3 regions of the Streptomyces griseiscabiei genome follow, and region 2 is predicted to be linked to each of the others. Evidence: riboswitches for the same ligand, from Rfam matches in the RefSeq annotation. Region 2 holds a riboswitch; each other region holds the start of a gene.
The links. Region 2 has a riboswitch for cobalamin ahead of J8M51_RS17375 (prenyltransferase/squalene oxidase repeat-containing protein). Riboswitches for the same ligand answer to the same signal wherever they lie in the genome.
Positions count from the first base shown of each region.

Region 1: linked by a shared signal. The riboswitch ahead of J8M51_RS31900 (hypothetical protein) and the one ahead of J8M51_RS17375 (prenyltransferase/squalene oxidase repeat-containing protein) in region 2 are both predicted to bind cobalamin.
Region 3: linked by a shared signal. The riboswitch ahead of J8M51_RS27220 (hypothetical protein) and the one ahead of J8M51_RS17375 (prenyltransferase/squalene oxidase repeat-containing protein) in region 2 are both predicted to bind cobalamin.

Region 1 covers NZ_JAGJBZ010000002.1:3,407,847-3,413,384, reverse strand. The annotation lists gene J8M51_RS31920 (hypothetical protein) at 1-253, shown strand, start outside; gene J8M51_RS31915 (ABC transporter permease) at 653-1,756, opposite strand; gene J8M51_RS31910 (ABC transporter ATP-binding protein) at 1,753-2,685, opposite strand; gene J8M51_RS31905 (GntR family transcriptional regulator) at 2,690-3,136, opposite strand; gene J8M51_RS31900 (hypothetical protein) at 3,392-3,808, opposite strand; cobalamin riboswitch at 4,014-4,190, opposite strand; cobalamin riboswitch at 4,323-4,522, shown strand; gene metE (5-methyltetrahydropteroyltriglutamate--homocysteine S-methyltransferase) at 4,704-5,538, shown strand, end outside.
Region 2 covers NZ_JAGJBZ010000001.1:3,977,967-3,983,504, forward strand. The annotation lists gene J8M51_RS17365 (MBL fold metallo-hydrolase) at 147-1,178, shown strand; gene J8M51_RS17370 (phosphotransferase) at 1,183-1,995, opposite strand; cobalamin riboswitch at 2,043-2,175, shown strand; gene J8M51_RS17375 (prenyltransferase/squalene oxidase repeat-containing protein) at 2,293-3,576, shown strand; gene J8M51_RS17380 (SCO2322 family protein) at 3,624-4,316, shown strand; gene J8M51_RS17385 (energy-coupling factor transporter transmembrane component T) at 4,395-5,537, shown strand; gene J8M51_RS17390 (ABC transporter ATP-binding protein) at 5,534-5,538, shown strand, end outside.
Region 3 covers NZ_JAGJBZ010000002.1:2,273,215-2,278,752, forward strand. The annotation lists gene fxsT (FxSxx-COOH system tetratricopeptide repeat protein) at 1-86, shown strand, start outside; gene J8M51_RS27205 (hypothetical protein) at 259-480, shown strand; gene J8M51_RS27210 (FxsB family cyclophane-forming radical SAM/SPASM peptide maturase) at 507-1,742, shown strand; tRNA gene J8M51_RS27215 (tRNA-Pro) at 1,790-1,863, shown strand; cobalamin riboswitch at 2,162-2,292, shown strand; gene J8M51_RS27220 (hypothetical protein) at 2,589-3,245, shown strand; gene J8M51_RS27225 (helix-turn-helix domain-containing protein) at 3,274-4,341, opposite strand; gene J8M51_RS27230 (peptidoglycan-binding domain-containing protein) at 4,611-5,153, shown strand; gene J8M51_RS27235 (glycoside hydrolase family 43 protein) at 5,210-5,538, opposite strand, start outside.

The DNA of each region.
Region 1 (5,538 bases), on a different contig from region 2:
CGCCCGCCTGACCCGGTGGCACGCCTCCCCCGTCGCCGAGCGCCGCCTCGGGCTGCTGCTGTGCGCGGCGCTGCTCATGCTGCTCGCCGCCGACCTGTCCGGGATGAGCAAGGCGGAGACGGAACGGATCTGGCTGCCGTTCACGACGTGGCTGCTCGCGGCGGGTGCCTTCGTCGACCGCCCCCGCGCCTGGCTGACGGCCCAGGCGACCCTGGCCCTGCTCCTCAACCATCTCCTGCTGACGGGCTGGTGAACGGCCCGCGCCGGGTCCGGTGGAACCCGCCCTGCACGACGCCCCCGAGAACGAGAGGACGCACGATCAGCGTCCGGCTCCGGAGGCCTACTTGGTGGTCCGGTAGGCCCGGTGGATCGTCTGCTTCAGGGTGTTGCCGTGCTGGTCCGTGAAGGTGACGCGCAGTGGATATACGGAAGGTGGTGCCTTCCCGTCCCTCGGCGGCCCGCACTCCGGTGACCTTCCCGGAGGCGTCCAGGGTGACCCTGTCGCCGGTGACGAGGGTGACGGTCCGGCCGGCGCCGACGGTACCCGCCGTATCCTGCGCCCCCGTCGTCCGCTGCGTTCCCGCCGTACCGCTGCCCGGTGCGGCCTGGGTGCCGGGGGCGCCCAGCAGGGTCGTGGTGAGGGCGGCGGGCCTCAGACGAGCCGCTTACGGCCCCAGGTGAAGAGGAACACCGTCACGGCGGCCGTGAGAACGAACAGCACCGACGCGCCGAACCACTGCATCCCGTTCATCTGCGACATGGGCAGGTACTCCACGTGCCAGCCCACGACCTGCGCCTTGTCCAGGCAGGCCTGCTGTGCCTGCTGTCCCTGCTCCGACGCGCCCGAGCACGTGCTCCAGCCGAGGAGGTCACCGCTGTTGGTGAGGTAGGACTGGTCGAGCTCGTACGCCCCCTTGGGCACCGTCGGAAACGAGTTCTCGGCCAGCACGCCCTTGTCCGTGGTGGCGGTGACGGGGTTGCCGAGCGAGAGCAGGAAGTGGGACCAGACGAGCTGGACGGCGACGGTGAAACCGAAGGTGACGACCATGGCCATCAGCGTGCGGCGCAGCACCGCACCGATCGCCACCCCGCCGAAGACGGAGAGGAGGGTGAGGGCGACGGGCACCGGACCCGTGGTGTTGAACGCGGAGCCGGCCGTCCAGTCCATGACCGTGACCTCGGACTTGACGGGGTTCCACCACCAGCCGAACGCGGCCGACAGCGCGACCGTGGTCACCAGGACCACCAGCCCGGTCATCCCCAGTTTCGTGGCCAGCCAGCGGGTGCGGCTCGCGGACTGGGCGGCGACCAGCTTGGCCGTGCCGTTCTCCAGGTCGCCCGCGAGAAGCGGGGCGCCGAGGAAGACACCGAGCAGCATCGGTATCACCTGGAGGCCCATCGAGACGGACGTGAAGGCGTTGGCGTACTCCGTGAACTCGTTGCTCAGCTCGTCGAGGCTGGTGGCGGGGTAGCCGTAGCCGTCGAGGAAGTCGACCATCCGACCGCGCTGGTAGACGATCCAGGCCACGGAGAGCACCGCGGCGGCCAGGACGGTCCAGAAGGCGGCGCGGTGCTGGCGCCAGACCAGCCAGGTCATTCCGCTGAGGCGGGGCCGCGGGCCGGCCTTCACGGTCGTGGCGTCAAGGGTCGCGTTCATGGTCCCGTTCTCGCCGTCGCCGGTGCTGCCGTTCCTGGGGCCTTCGGTACCGCCGCCGGTGCTGCCGTTCGTGGCCGAGGCGCTGGTGAAGGTGCTCATGCCGCCACCGTCCCGATGCCGTGCGCCTGACCCTGGACCTGGGCGGTGGGGGTGATCAGGGGCACCGCCCCGGGTGAGCGGAGATAGGCGAGCAGCAGTTCCTCCATGCTCGGGGTGTCCGTGTCCCAGGGGCCGGCGACCGGGCCCTCGGGGCGGATCAGCGCGGTGAACTGGCGTCCGCTGGTCCGCGACTCGACGAGGGTGTGGTGGTCGAGGGCGGCGGGCATGCCGTCGCCCTCCTTCACCCCCGTGACCAGGGTGTGCACGGCCAGCAGCTCGTCCACGTCACCGGCGAGGCGCACTCCGCCGCCGGAGACCACGACGAGGTAGTCGCACACGTTCTCCAGTTCGGCGAGGACGTGGGTGGACATCAGGACGGTGGTGCCGCGCCCGGCTGCCTCGGCGAGGAGGGTGCCCATGAGTTCATGGCGCACGACCGGGTCGAGGTCCGACATCGGCTCGTCGAGGAGCAGCAGGTCGGGCCGCTTGCCGAAGGCGAGGGCGATGGCGACGCGGGTGCGCTGGCCGCCGGAGAGGGTGTGGATCTTCGCGTCGAAGGGCACATCGCCCGCGCGGACGATGTCCTCGGCGGCGCGCTGGTCCCAGCCCGGGTTCAGCTCCCGCCCGATCCGCAGGGTCTCCGCCACGGTGAACCGGCGGAACAGCGGCTTCTCCTGGGCGAGGAACGCCGTACGCCGGCCGGACTCCGCGGAGCCGGGCGCCTCCCCGAACAGGCTGATCGAACCGTGCGTGGGCTGCAGGACATGGGCCGCGATGCTCAACAGGGTGGTCTTGCCCGCCCCGTTGGGTCCGATCAGCCCGCAGATCCGGCCGGCCGGAAGCCGGAAGGAACAGTCCCGCAGCGCCCAGCCCCGCCGGTAGCGCATCCCCAGGCCGTACGCCTCAAGCGCCGGCTCCCCCGCGTACATACCGTCACTCACCTGTGCTCCTCGTTGTCTTGGTCCCCGTGGTCGGCGCGTTCGCGGCGCCGTACTGCTTCTCCATCGCCGACGCGACCAGCGCGGCCACGTCCTCCTGCTCCAGCCCCGCCTCGGCCGCCTTCGACATCCACGTCAGCAGGTCCCCGTAGAGCGGCGAGTCGGTGCCGGTCTGCGGGCGGGCCAGCGTGCGGCGTACGAACGTGCCCAGCCCCGGCCGGGGTTCGACCAGGTCCTCACGCTCCAGCTCGCGGTACGCCTTGAGGACGGTGTTCGGGTTGACCGCGCTGGTCTCGGCGACGTCCTTGGCGGTCGGCAGCCGGTCGCCCGGCACCAACACGCCCAGCCGCAGCGCCTGTTTGGTCTGCTGCACGATCTGCTGGAAGGCGGGGACGCCGCTCCGCCTGTCGATGCGGTACTCCACGACCACCCCCTTCATCATTCCACTACTTGATTAGTGGAATGATGATGGAGGGATGCGCGGACGGTTGTCAACGAGATCCGGGAAGCGGGCGTGGCGGAGTCGGAGTTGCCCACAGGGACCGGAGGTGGCGCCGGGGTCGGCGCGGAGGGCGCGGTTCAGCGAACCGGCGTCGGGAGGGCGTCGACCCGCCCCGTCATGGACGCGAGTCGCTCATGGCTCCGGCACGAACTCACCCCGATGGGCCGCACCCGAGGTCGGGTGCGGCCACCGGGCCTACGACTCCCGCGAAGGCCGACCGCCTGCCGCTCTGGGCGGGGTGAACACATAGAGGTCGAGGATGTCGGGGCAGGGGGCGACACCGGGGCCGCCGGCCCGTACCCAGGCGACGATGTCCTCGGTGGCGTCGGTGTCGTTGACGAGGCCCAGCCAGACCGGGCGGGCACCGGCCGCCCGTGCGGTGGCGGAGGGCTGGACGACGACCACGTTGGCGTGTTCGCAGACGTCGAGGCAGTCCGAGACGCGCACGGGGATGTTCTCGGTCAGGTGCGCGACCTGCTGGTCGTGATCGACTCCGGGCACCTTCGGGGTTCCGCAGCAGCAGTCCCGGCAGACGACGACGCGGCTGGGCGCCGGTGCGGCGGGGGCGTGCTCGGTACGTCGTTCCTCAGGTCGAGGTGGGCGTGGCGGCATCGCTCGTCAGGCTCCTCTCGCGGGAATTCCCTCGCGGACCGGGTGAGGCAGGATCAGGACCGGACCTGATCGTGGTCTTGTCACCGGGGTGGCCGAGGGTGGCCGGGTGACCGGCGGCGGAGAGGGGGCGAAGGTACGGAACACGGGCGTGCCTCGGGGGTCGGGGCTCGTTCGCGGAGCCTGGCCTGCGGACGTCCCTCCGCGCGGGGGCACGGAGGTGCCAGCAGGTCTTCGGACTCGGGTTCGTCCGGTCGGGGCGCCTTCCCGGTCTCCCAGTGGCGTGCGTGCCCCGCCCGTCCCCCTCACCGCTGCGCGTCAGTTCCGGATTCGCACCGGATTCCCTGGCCTCGGATGTGGCTCGGCTGGCCCGATGAGGCTATCAATATCGCCGTACGCACCGGGGCCCTGCCCGGCTCGCCCCGGCCGTCCCGGTGCCGGCGGACCGCGCGGAGGGTCCGCAAATGGAGCTGACCGTCGGGCATTTCGGTGCCGACACCCCGTATGGTGGCCGCAGCAGCTGGTTCGCCCCGTCCGCCAGGCGGGGTGTCGCAAGAGGGAACCCGGTGGGAATCCGGGACTGCCCCGCAGCGGTGAGTGGGAGCGACCGCCGTCATACGCACTGGGTCCGACGTACCGGACCTGGGAAGCGACGGCCAGTAGGTGTCCACCGGGAGACCGGAGGGCGTGCCCGCGAGTCCGAAGACCTGCCAACTGCCCGTGCGCGGACCACTCCGTGCGCGGATACCCCGGTGACCTCGTGGGCGGGTCGGCGTACATACCAGACGGAACGACCGTGCCGTTGTCGCGCGGGGGCGTCGCCGTCCGGTTCGTCATCCCTTCGCGCTCTCGTCCCGTCTCCGGGATCTCAGGGAATCGTCTCGCGAAGGAGATCTCCGTGACCAGCAGGACCGCAGCCGCGGCAGCACGGGCCACCGTGTACGGCTACCCCCGCCAGGGCCCGGACCGGGAACTGAAGAAGGCGATCGAGGGCTACTGGAAGGGCCGCGTCACCGCCGACGCCCTCCGCTCCACCGCCACCGGTCTCCGTGCCGCCGCCTGGCGGCAGCTCGCCGACGCCGGCATCCACGAGGTGCCCACCGGCGACTTCTCGTACTACGACCATGTGCTCGACACCACCGTCATGGTGGGCGCGATCCCCGAGCGGCACCGCTCCGCCGTCGAGGCGGACGCACTGGCCGGCTACTTCGCGATGGCCCGCGGCACCCGGGACGTGGCGCCGCTGGAGATGACGAAGTGGTTCGACACCAACTACCACTATCTGGTGCCCGAGCTGGGTCCCGGCACCGTCTTCACCGCGAACTCCGGCAAGCCGGTCGCGGAACTGAAGGAGGCCCTCGCTCTCGGCCTGACCGCGCGGCCGGTCCTGGTCGGCCCCGTCACCTATCTGCTCCTCGCCAAGCCCGCGCCCGGGGTGGCCGCCGACTTCGAGCCGCTCACCCTTCTGGACCGGCTGCTGCCGGTGTACGCCGAGATCCTCTCCGATCTGCGCGCGGCCGGCGCCGAGTGGGTACAGCTGGACGAGCCCGCCCTCGTGCAGGACCGCACCCCGGCCGAACTGAACGCCGCCGCCCGCGCCTACCGCGAGCTCGGCGCGCTCACCGACCGGCCGAAGCTGCTGATCGCCTCCTACTTCGACCGGCTCGGCGACGCCCTTCCGGTCCTGGCCAAGGCTCCTGTCGAGGGGCTCGCCCTGGACTTCACCGACGGTG
Region 2 (5,538 bases):
CCACTTCTCTGACATACCGTCAGTTCTGAATAGGGAACTGATACCAGTTCCAGAGAAAGGAGTCCATGTCGTCGGCCGGTTCACGGGCGCGCCTCGCCCTCCCGTACGCCATCCCCGGTGGAACTCGTTCTAGTTATAGTGACTTCATGACACAGGTGACCGATCACGGCGGCGGCGTACGGTCCATCGAGGTCCCCATCCCGGACAACCCCCTCGGCCACACCCTCGTGTACGTCGTCGACACCGACCGCGGTCCGGTCCTCGTCGACACCGGCTGGGACGACCCGGCGTCCTGGGACAGGCTCGCGGCGGGTCTGACGGCGTGCGGTACGTCGGTCGCGGAGGTCCACGGGGTCGTGATCACCCACCACCACCCCGACCACCACGGTCTGTCGGGGGCGGTGCGGGAGGCGTCCGGGGCGTGGATCGCGATGCACGCGGCGGACACGGCGATCGTCCGGCGCACGCGGGGGACGGGACCCGACCGCTGGTACTCCTACATGACGGACAAGCTCACGGCGGCGGGCGCGCCCGAGGAACACCTCGCGCCGCTGCGGGCCCCGCGCCGTCCCCGCGCCACCCTGCCCGGGTTCTCCCCCGCGCTCCCCGACCGCGAGATCGTCCCCGGCGAACTCCTCGACCTCCCCGGCCGCCGCGTCCGCGCGATCTGGACGCCGGGGCACACACCTGGGCACGTCTGCCTCCACCTGGAGGAGGCGCACCCGGCCCGACTCGCGGGCCGTGGGCGGCTGTTCTCCGGTGACCATCTCCTCCCCGAGATCAGCCCGCACATCGGCCTCTACGAGGACCCGGACGACGACACGGTCACCGATCCCCTCGGCGACTATCTCGACTCCCTGGAACGCGTCGGGCGTCTCGGCGCGGCGGAGATCCTCCCCGCCCACCAGTACGCGTTCACCGCATCGGCCGCGCGCGTACGGGAGTTGCTGGCGCATCACGAGGCCCGCCTCACCGGTCTGCTCGCCCTCCTCGCCGCTCCCCTCACTCCCTGGCAGCTGGCCGAGCGCATGGAGTGGAACCGGCCCTGGTCCGACATCCCCTTCTCCTCCCGCAACATCGCCGTCTCCGAGGCGGAGGCGCATCTGCGGCGCCTGGTGAAGCTGGGGCGGGCGGAGGCGGTGGCGGGGAGTGATCCGGTGGTGTATGTGGCGGTGTGAGGGGTCAGTTGCGGCGGTGGAGTGCGCGGATCAACTCCTCTGCGGCCCCGATCAGTTCGACCTCGCGCGCGCTCATCGTCGGCATGGCCGCCCGGCGCCGCCCCGCCTCGGCGAGACCGGAGTCCGTCAGGGCGGACAGGCCGTCGGACTGGTGGGCGAGGAGGGAGGCGAGAGTGGCGTGGGCCAGGGACGCGCGGGAGTCGGCGGCGTCCACGGCCACTTGCGCGAGGATCATCGCGGAGATACCCCAGTCCAGACCGGGCGGCCCCTCCTCGGCGTTGCTCCAGTCGATGACCTGCGGGCCGCGGGGCGTGACGATGACGTTCTCGGGATGCAGGTCGAGGTGGAGCACGCGAGAGGCGGGCGCGTGGCCGCGGGGCGGGAGGGCGTGCAGGGCGTGCAGAAGGTGGGCCAGGACGGCGCCGGCCCGGGCCGGGTCGAGCAGGCCCTCGCCGAAGGCCTCCAGCATGGTCGGGCCCGACAGCCGCTCCAGCACCATCTCCGTGCGCGTCGCGGAGCGGACGCGCGGGACCGGGTACCCGTGCCCCCGTACGTACTCCATGACCTCGGCCTCGGCGACGGCGTCACCCCAGCCGTCCCGGTAGCGCCGCAGCACCCAGGCCCCGGCCGCGTCGAGGGGCGCGGCGGGCGCGGTTCGTCTGTCGGCTGCGTCACTGCGGGCGGGGGCGGCGGGAGCACCGGCTTCGGGGGCCGGGGGGAGGTCGTCACGGCCGTGCGGGACGGACTCCGTTTCCGTGGCGTGGAGTTCGTACACGTCGGCCGTGCGGCCCGAGCCGAGGAGTCTTCCCGTGCGCATGGCCCGAACCTATCCCGGCGCGCGGACGGCCCTCAGCCCTTTGCTACCGACAGGTAGAGTGACCGGGTCGTCATCACACCCGTACAGGGGGAAGCCGGTGCAAATCCGGCGCTGACCCGCAACCGTGAACCGGCCCCGCGAGGGGACGGTGAGCCGGACCGCCCGGTACGGATTCGTGACCGGCTCGCGTACTCCGGCGGCCCGCCGGGGTACGGCACCGTCGAGGAATACGGAGCCGAGCCGCCCGGCGCTCCGCCGTGCGCCCGGCTCCCCGTCAGGGAGAGGCAACCGCCGATCATGAATGTCCGCCGCAGCGCCGCGGTAGTCGCCGTACTCATCGTCGCAGCCGGGCTCGGGACGGGACTCGGGACCGGTTTCGCACCGGCCGCCCTCGCCGACGACGGCTCCCCCGCACCCTCCGCCTCGCCGTCGCAGGCGATACCCACGGGCCTGTACGGCTCCAACGACCCCACGTACGACGGCGTCTGGCGGCAGTCCCTCGCGCTGCTCGCCCTGGACACCGTGGGCGAGAAGCCCGGGGCCGGGGCCGTGGAGTGGCTGGTCGGGCAGCAGTGCGCGAGCGGGGCGTTCGCGGCGTACCGGGCGGACGCCACCGCGAAGTGCGACGCGAAGACGGCCCTCGACACCAACAGCACGGCCGCCGCGGTGCAGGCGCTCGCCGCGGTGGGCGGGCGGGGCGCCGAGGCCGGGCGGGCCGTGCGGTGGCTGAAGGAGAACCAGAACGACGACGGCGGCTGGGGCTACAGCGCCGGAGGCCCCAGCGACGCGAACTCGACGTCCGTCGTGATCGGCGCGCTGACCGCCGTCGGCGACGCACCCGAGAAGCAGGAGAAGTCCGGCGAGTCGCCCTACGACGCTCTCCGCGCCCTCGCCGTCCCCTGCGGCGGCGACAGTGAGAAGAACGGCGGGGGCTTCGCCTATCAGCCCGACAAGAAGGGCGGGCTCGCGGCGAACGCGGACGCCACGGCCGCCGCCGTGCTCGGCGTCCTGGGCGAGGGCTTCGTGGCCGAGGCGGGCGACGGGGAGGGTTCCGCCGGGAAGTGCGCCGCGGGCGACTCCCCGGCGGACCTGGCCCACAACGGTGCCGTCCACCTGGCCGGTGACCTCACCGCCGACGGCTATCTGAAGTCCTCCCTCGCGGGTGCGGAGGACCAGCCCGACCACGGCAACACCGCCGACGCGGTCGTCGCGCTCGCCGCCGCCGGGGACGAGGACGCGACCAGGAAGCCGCTCTCCTGGCTGGAGAAGAACCACGGGGTGTGGGCGGCCAAGGCCGGGCCCGCCGCGTACGCGCAGCTCCTCTTCGCCGTGCACGCCACCGGCGGCGACCCGCGCGACTTCGGCGGCACCGACCTCGTGGCCCAGCTCAAGGACACCGGTCCGGCGCGCGATGTGGACGACTACTCGTCCGTGCCCGTCGACGAGGAGGCGTACTACGACGGTGGGACCGACGACGGCACATGGTGGAAGATCGGGCTCGCGGGCGTCCTCGCCGCGATCGTCGCGGTCGTCGCCGGGTTCGTGCTGGCGAAGGCCCGCAGGAAGCGGCGGGAAGGGTGACCAGTCGGCAGAGCGGCGCCGTGTCGCGGTCGCGGTCGCGTGGCGTCGTGCTCCTGCTGAGCGGCGTCCTCCTCACGCTGGGGCTGGGCGGCGTGGGGCAGGGGCAGGCCCATGCCGCCGCGTACCGCTACTGGTCGTTCTGGGAGCGGAACGGTTCGGCCTGGGCGTACGCCACGCAGGGGCCGTCGACCGCGCGACCCGTCGACGGGGAGGTGCAGGGGTTCCGGTTCGCGGTCAGCCGGGACTCCGGGGACGCGGTACGGCCGCGCGGGGTCGCCGACTTCGCCGCGATCTGCGGGAACACGGGCGCGCGGGCCGGGCAGAAGCGGGTCGCGCTGGTCGTCGACTTCGGCACGGCGGCGGACGCACCGGCCGGGGAGACTCCTCCGGCGGCGCGTACGGCGTGCGCGCGCGTGCCGGACGACGCGACCTCGGCCGAGGCGCTGGCGGCGGTCGCGAAGCCGCTGCGGTACGACACGAGCGCGATGCTCTGCGCGATCGCCGGATATCCGAGGGCGGGGTGCGGGGAGGCGGTGGGTTCCGACGAACACGCCGACACCGACACCGACGGCACGGACGTCCCCGAAAGCCCTGCCACCTCTGCTGCCTCCGATGCCTCCGGCGCCTCCGGCGCCTCCGGCAAGGGCGACGGACCCGCCGTCGGGCTGTTCGTGGGTGTGGGAGTCGTCGCCGCGCTCGGGGCCGCCGCGGTGTGGCAGGCGCGGCGGCGCCGGGGGTAGGGGCCGATGCGGTGGTTCACAGGGCGCCCGGAGGCGGGGCCGGCCGGGGACGGGGCCCGCGGCCCGGCGGTTCGAGGCGTGCACCCCCTCGCCTGGTGGCTCTGGGCGCTCGGCCTGGGGACCGCCGCGTCGCGTACGACCAACCCCCTGCTCCTCGGTCTGCTCATCGCGGTCGCCGGGTTCGTCGTGGCGACGCACCGGACCGACGCGCCCTGGGCCCGGTCGTACGCCGCGTTCGTGAAACTGGGGCTGGTGGTGCTGGTCGTACGGCTGGGGTTCGCGGTGGTGCTGGGGTCGCCGATCCCGGGGACGCACACCCTGTTCACGCTGCCCGAAGTGCCGCTCCCCGACTGGTCGCAGGGCATCCGGCTCGGCGGCCGGGTCACGGCGGAGGGGTTCCTGTTCGCGCTGTACGACGGGCTGCGGCTGGCCGCCCTGCTGATCTGTGTCGGCGCCGCGAACGCCCTCGCGAACCCGGCGCGGCTGCTCAAGTCGCTCCCCGGCGCCCTGTACGAGGCGGGCGTCGCGGTGGTGGTGGCGATGACGTTCGCACCGCATCTGGTGGCGGACGTCCAGCGGTTGCGGGCGGCCCGGCGGCTGCGCGGGCGGCCGGACCGGGGCGTACGGGGGCTGCTGCAGGTCGGACTGCCCGTGCTGGAGGGCGCGTTGGAGCGTTCGGTCGCGCTCGCCGCCGCGATGGACTCGCGCGGCTACGGCCGTACCGCCGACGTCCCGGCACCCGTCCGCCGTACGACCGCCGCGCTCACCCTCGGCGGGCTGCTCGGCGTCTGCGCGGGCACGTACGGGGTGTTGACGGCCGAGGGCGGCACATACGGTCTGCCCGTGCTGCTCATCGGGCTGGCCGCCGCGCTCGCCGGCCTGCGGCTGGGCGGCCGGCGCTCACCGCGCACCCGGTACCGGCCGGATGTGTGGGGCGTGCGCGGGTGGCTGGTGGCCGGGTCCGGTGTCGCCGTCGCCGCCCTGCTGATCGCCGGCGCCGCGTACGACTCCGCCGCCCTGCACCCCGCCGTCGTCCCCCTCACCTCCCCGGACCTCCCCCTCCGCCCCGCCGCCGCGATCCTGCTGGGCCTCCTCCCCGCGTTCGCCGTACCGGCCCCGCGGAGACCGGCCCGGGACGCCCGGCCACCGAAGGCGACTCCGGACGCCGGCCCACCGAAAGCGGCTCCGGACGCCGCCCCGCCCACGAAGGAACACGCGTGAT
Region 3 (5,538 bases), on a different contig from region 2:
CCTTGGGAGTGGACCACCCGACCTACGAGGCGGTGGACAGCGGGGTGCGACTGGACGCGGACATCGAGCCACCCTTCACCTTCTGATTCCGTGTCCCGGAGAGCGGTGTGAGTCCCATCCGGAAGGGTGAGGTCTTCTTTACGGCGCTTTGTGTTGATTCCTGCCGTTTTCCTTTGCTTCGCTGCTATTCTCCGCTCACCGCCATGGGCGCCGTCCGCCCGGCGGACGCCCCGTGTCAGCATGGCCCCTAGGAGTGCGGTGTCACCCTTCTTGTCCTCGCCGAACGGGTCTGCGGGACGCGCCCCTGCCGGCGCGGGTCCGGTCAGGCCTGCCGAGGACCGCCCCGCCACCGTCGCCGAGAACAGCGCCCTCGGTCACGTACTGCGTCGTCTCGCCCGGGAGGCCGTGCATCCGGAGGTCTCGTACCTCGCCGAGTTCGAGTCCTCGCTCCCCTGCGAAGCGGAAGCGTCGATGGGGTGACGTCCCCGTCGGTCCCGTCGGCTCCCGTGTCCCCGCGTCCCGTGTCCTTACGGCAGTTCGTGCTCAAGGTGCACAGCCGCTGCAACCTGGACTGCGACTACTGCTACGTCTACCACTCCGCCGACACCAGCTGGCGTGCCAAGCCCCGGGTCATGGAACCGGCGGTCGCGGAACAGGTGTCCCGGCGGATCGCCGAGCACGCCATGACGCATCGGCTGCCCGACGTCCGGATCGTGCTGCACGGCGGGGAGCCGCTGCTGCTCGGGGCGGACCGGCTGGGGGAGTTGCTGGGGATTCTCGGGACCGGGCCGACGCGGGCGGGAGTTCCCGTCCGGTTCTCGATGCAGACCAACGGGGTGCTGCTCACCCCCGACATCCTGGACGTGCTGCACCGCTACCGGGTGGGCGTCAGCGTCAGCCTCGACGGCACCCGGGCCGGCCACGACCGGCACCGGCGCTTCCCGAAGGGCGAGGGGAGCCACCGGCTGGTGACGGCGGGGCTGGAGCGGCTGAGGTCCGCCGAGCACCGCTTCCTGTACGCGGGCCTCCTCTGCACGGTCGACCTGGCCAACGACCCTGTCGACACCTATGAGGCCCTGCTCGCCGCTCACCCTCCTCGCATCGATCTCCTGCTGCCGCACGGCACTTGGGACACACCGCCCCCCGGCCTCACGGACCGCCGCGACCGGACACCCGCCGCGCCGCCCTTGGCCGCCCGGGGCGCGACGGCCCACCCAGGGGAGACACCGTACGCCGACTGGCTGCGGCTGGTGTTCGACCGCTGGTACGACGCCCCCGTACGGGAGACCGGTGTCCGGCTCTTCGAGGAACTGATGGCGGGCGTGCTCGGCGGCTCGATCCGCACCGAGTCCGTCGGGCTGGCCCCGGCGACGCTCGTCGTCATCGAGACCGACGGCTCCATCGAGCAGTCCGACTCCCTCAAAGTCGCCTACGAAGGAGCGCCGGAGACCGGGCTCGACGTCTTCCGCCACACCCTCGACGACGTCCTCGACCAGCCGCTCATCCGCCAACGACAGTCCGGAGCAGCCGAGTTGGGGCCGACCTGCGCGCGCTGCCCCCTGCTCGCCGTCTGCGGAGGCGGCCTCTTCGCCCACCGGTACGCCTCCACGAGCGGCTTCCGCAACCCGTCCGTCTACTGCGCCGACCTCGCCGCGCTGATCCTGCACATCCGCGACCGGCTGCGAGCCGATCTCAGCGGGGCGTGGCGGGGCCTTCCCGAACTCGACCCCAGGGGTACGTAGGGTAGGGTTTACCTGCGCGTTCACACGAGACATCGTGCACAACGCGACGGGACGTGGCGCAGCTTGGTAGCGCACTTGACTGGGGGTCAAGGGGTCGCAGGTTCAAATCCTGTCGTCCCGACTGGAGACAGTCGCAGTTCAGGGCCGGTTTCGGAGGCATCCGAGACCGGCCCTTGATCGTTCTTGGGGACCAGGCGGGGCCTGGCGGGGAACAGGGAGGTTGTCGATCCCAGGGCTCTGTTCTTGTGGTGGCGCCATGGCACTCGATGTCCCCGATCGTGCCGGCAGTGGTCCGGGCCCGTGTCCGCAGTGCTCTGAGCCAGGGATGGATGCCCGCGCGCCCCCGTACCCCATTCCCTCTGACGAGACGGCGATCCGGACGGCCTGATCGGGTCGGCCGAGCCACATCCGAGGCCAGAGAATCCGGTGCGAATCCGGAACTGACGCGCAGTGGTGAGGGGACGGACGGGGCGCGCACGCCCCTGGGAGACCGGGAAGGCGCCCCGACCGAACGAGCCCCGACCCTCGAGGCATGCCGCGTGCCCGAATTCATCAGAAGCCGGCATCCCGGGCTTCCTCGACAGCTCTCAGCAGAGGGGTGACGATGTTCCGGAGGACTCCGGGCTCCCTGTCCCGGGCCGGCAACCGAAGTCTGAATTCCGGTGCCGAGGCCCTCATGAAGTCGGGTGGGGGAGTGTTGGAGCGCAGGACCGGGTTAGTCCCCCGGCCCCGGCCCGAAGATTGGCGTGTTCATGGCGATACGGACGGGGTGCCGACGCCCAATACTGCGGTCTGGACCAGTCGGACCTTCCGGCCGGTCGGCACACGACCCCAGGAGACCGTCGTATGAGTGGATTACGGGTGACCGGACGTCTGAGATCGCTGGTCGGCATCGTGGCGGCGGGCGCGTTCATGGCCGCCGGTCTGTCCGGTACTGCGGCGTACGCGACGGAAGCGGCCCCGCTCGGCGCCGCTCCGCAGCTCGGCATCCAGTTCAACGCCGACGGCGACGCCGGTCAGTGCGGCGGGAGGACGGGGGAGCAGTGGACCGCCTCGCCGGACTGGACGCAGGCCATCCGCTTCGACACCGACAACCGCGGCGGCGGCTGCCAGTTGGCGTTCGGCGTCCACGACCCCGACGGCGCCCTGGCGGGCTCCTCGATCAGCTACTCCCTGCGGCCCAGCGCCGGCGGTGACGCCGGTCAGTGCGGGAGCAACCAGGGCACGTACGCGGTGCCGATCCTGCCCATCCCGGTGTTCGGACAGGCCGTCAGGGTCGACACCGACAGCCGGCCCGGCTGGTGCAACCTCACCCTCACCGTGACGGGCAACATCGTCCTCGACGTCCAGTTCTACCCCGACGGCGACGCGGGCCAGTGCCCGGACGCCTCGCCCGCGGGCCAGTACCGCTCGGCCTTCGTCGGCACCCCGGTCACGGTGAAGATCGACGCCGACGGACGCTCCGGCGGCTGCCAGTTCCTGCTGCGTCTGCGGCACTTCTAGGCCGACGGGGCCTGGCACGTCGGCGGGATCAACGGGAGTCGTCGTACGCCCGCTCGCAGTACGGCCAGTCGTCGAAGTTCCCCGCGCGCTGCCACAGGCGGTGGGCCGCCTCGATGTTCCACTCGGGGTCCAGGGCCTTGCGCGGGGTCCCGCCGAGCTTGGGCAGGCGGGCGTCGGAGATCTGGAAGACGCCCCAGTTCCGGGTGCCGTTGGTGTTCGGAAGGATGTGGAGGGGGTCGAGGAAGGACTGGCAGTCGGCGATGGCGACCGCGTGGTCGGGTTCCTCGGCGAAGACCTGGCGGATGCGTTTGCGCACCTTCTCCGGTGACCAGCTCCGTATCCGTGTCCTCGGGGCGTAGAGCGCCTCCTTGGTCTCGGCGCCGACCACACCGTCCGCGTCGAGGCCGTGCAGCACCTGGAACGCGGTGACGCGGCGCAGCGTCTGCGGACCGAAGGAACTGTCCACGTCGATGTCGGCGCCTGCCGCGGCGAGCAGGCGCTGCACCTCCTCGACACAGGAGTCGTGCTGCCCCATACCGACCGGTTCCGCGCACGCGGCGGAGAAGAGCAGCCGCCCGTCGTCCTTGCCCTCGGCCGCCGCCCGCTGACGTGTCGCCAGCGTCATCCAGGTACCGCCGGCCACCAACAGCAGGAAGCACACGCCGAGGACGGGCAGGGCGCGGCGGCGCCAGCGGGTACCCGTCGGCGCGTTCACCGGTGGGAGGCCGTCGGCGACCGTCTCCGGTGCCTCCTCCTCGTCCCCGATGTCCCCGATGTCCCCACCATCCCGGGTGTCCCTTGTGTCCCCGGCATTCCCGCTGTCCCCGATCCGGCTCATGTCGGCCACCGCCCAGAGCCGGTGCAGTTCCCGTAACTCGTTGGGGGAGGCTCCGCAGATCAGGGCGAAGCGGTGCACGGGGCCGTAGTCCGGCGGGACGTAGGAACCGGAGCAGTAGCGGTGGAGGGTGGACCTGCTGCTGCCCGTGCGCTGGGCGAGCGCCTCGTAACTGAGGCCCGACCGCTCCTTCAGCGACCGCAGGAGCGCAGCGAATCTCTCCGGTCCCTCCGATCTCTCAGGATCGGCGGTGGCTGTCACAGGTTACCCCTAGTAATCGGTCGGTCGGAGACCGGGACCCTAGACCATTTCCATCCCGTGCGCATCCCGTGTTCACGGAGTGCGTGTTCCGTGTACACCACCCCGATGTCTCATCGGCGTCCCACAACTCCCGCAAACCCGCAGGCAGTTGACGGGACGGCGTCTCACTCTCCCGTGACCTGCGGTTTTCCTTGCCGGGCCGGATCTTCGTCGTCAGTGTCTGCGGTGCTCACCGGGCACCGGCCCGGTGGCTCGAAGAGAGGACTCCCATGAGCTTGCGCACGCGATTCAAGCCGGCCGTCTGCGTCGTCGGCGCCGTGGCCGCGGCCACCCTCGCGCTCGGGACCACGCCGGCCGCCGCGAGCGGGACGTACAGCGGGCTCGCGTACGTCTACGGTGCCGACACCTACATCGACGACTGGGGCAACGAGGGCATCCTGTCGACCGGCACCAACACCAACTCCAACGCCACCTGCCTCTGGCAGAAGATCCTCTGGGCGGACGGCTTCCTCGACTCCGCCTCGGACATCGACGGGAAGTTCGGCTCGCAGACCAAGGCCGCGACCGAGGACCTCCAGGACTACTTCAACCTGGGTGTCGACGGCTCGGTCGGTCAGGAGACCTTCGGACACATGGACCAGTGGCTGTACTTCGTCTCCGGCAGCACCGCCGACGGCTACACCGCGAACCTGCGCTACGACGGCATCGTGCGCGACTTCACCCTCAGCCGCAACGCGGACGGCAACTACACCTTCCCCGACGGCGACGGCAACACCCGGCTCGCCGGCTACAACTACCTGACCTGCACCTGATCCCCCTGCGCGGCTGACGGAGCCCGACCGCGGCCAGGGGGGTGTCGCGGTCGGGTTCAGCCGCCCCCGTCGAGATCGTCACGGCGGCGCAGCACGCTCAGCTCATGGCCGTCGAGCCGCATCTCGTAGAGCTTGCCGCGGGCGTTCTCGAAGGGGCGGTGGAGGATCATCATCAACCGGCCGTCGAAGGTGTGGAACAGCATGCCGTGGCCGCTGTCCTCCCGTACCAGGGGCCGATGCTGGGTCCACGGCCCCTCGATCTCCCCGGATCCGGAGACGGCGTAGGTCTGCGCATAGCCGCCGCTGACGGTGCCGTCGTCACCGGCCACGTTCTTCTCGTACGTCGACCACAGCATCAGCAGGGACCCGTCGGGTGTCCGGTACA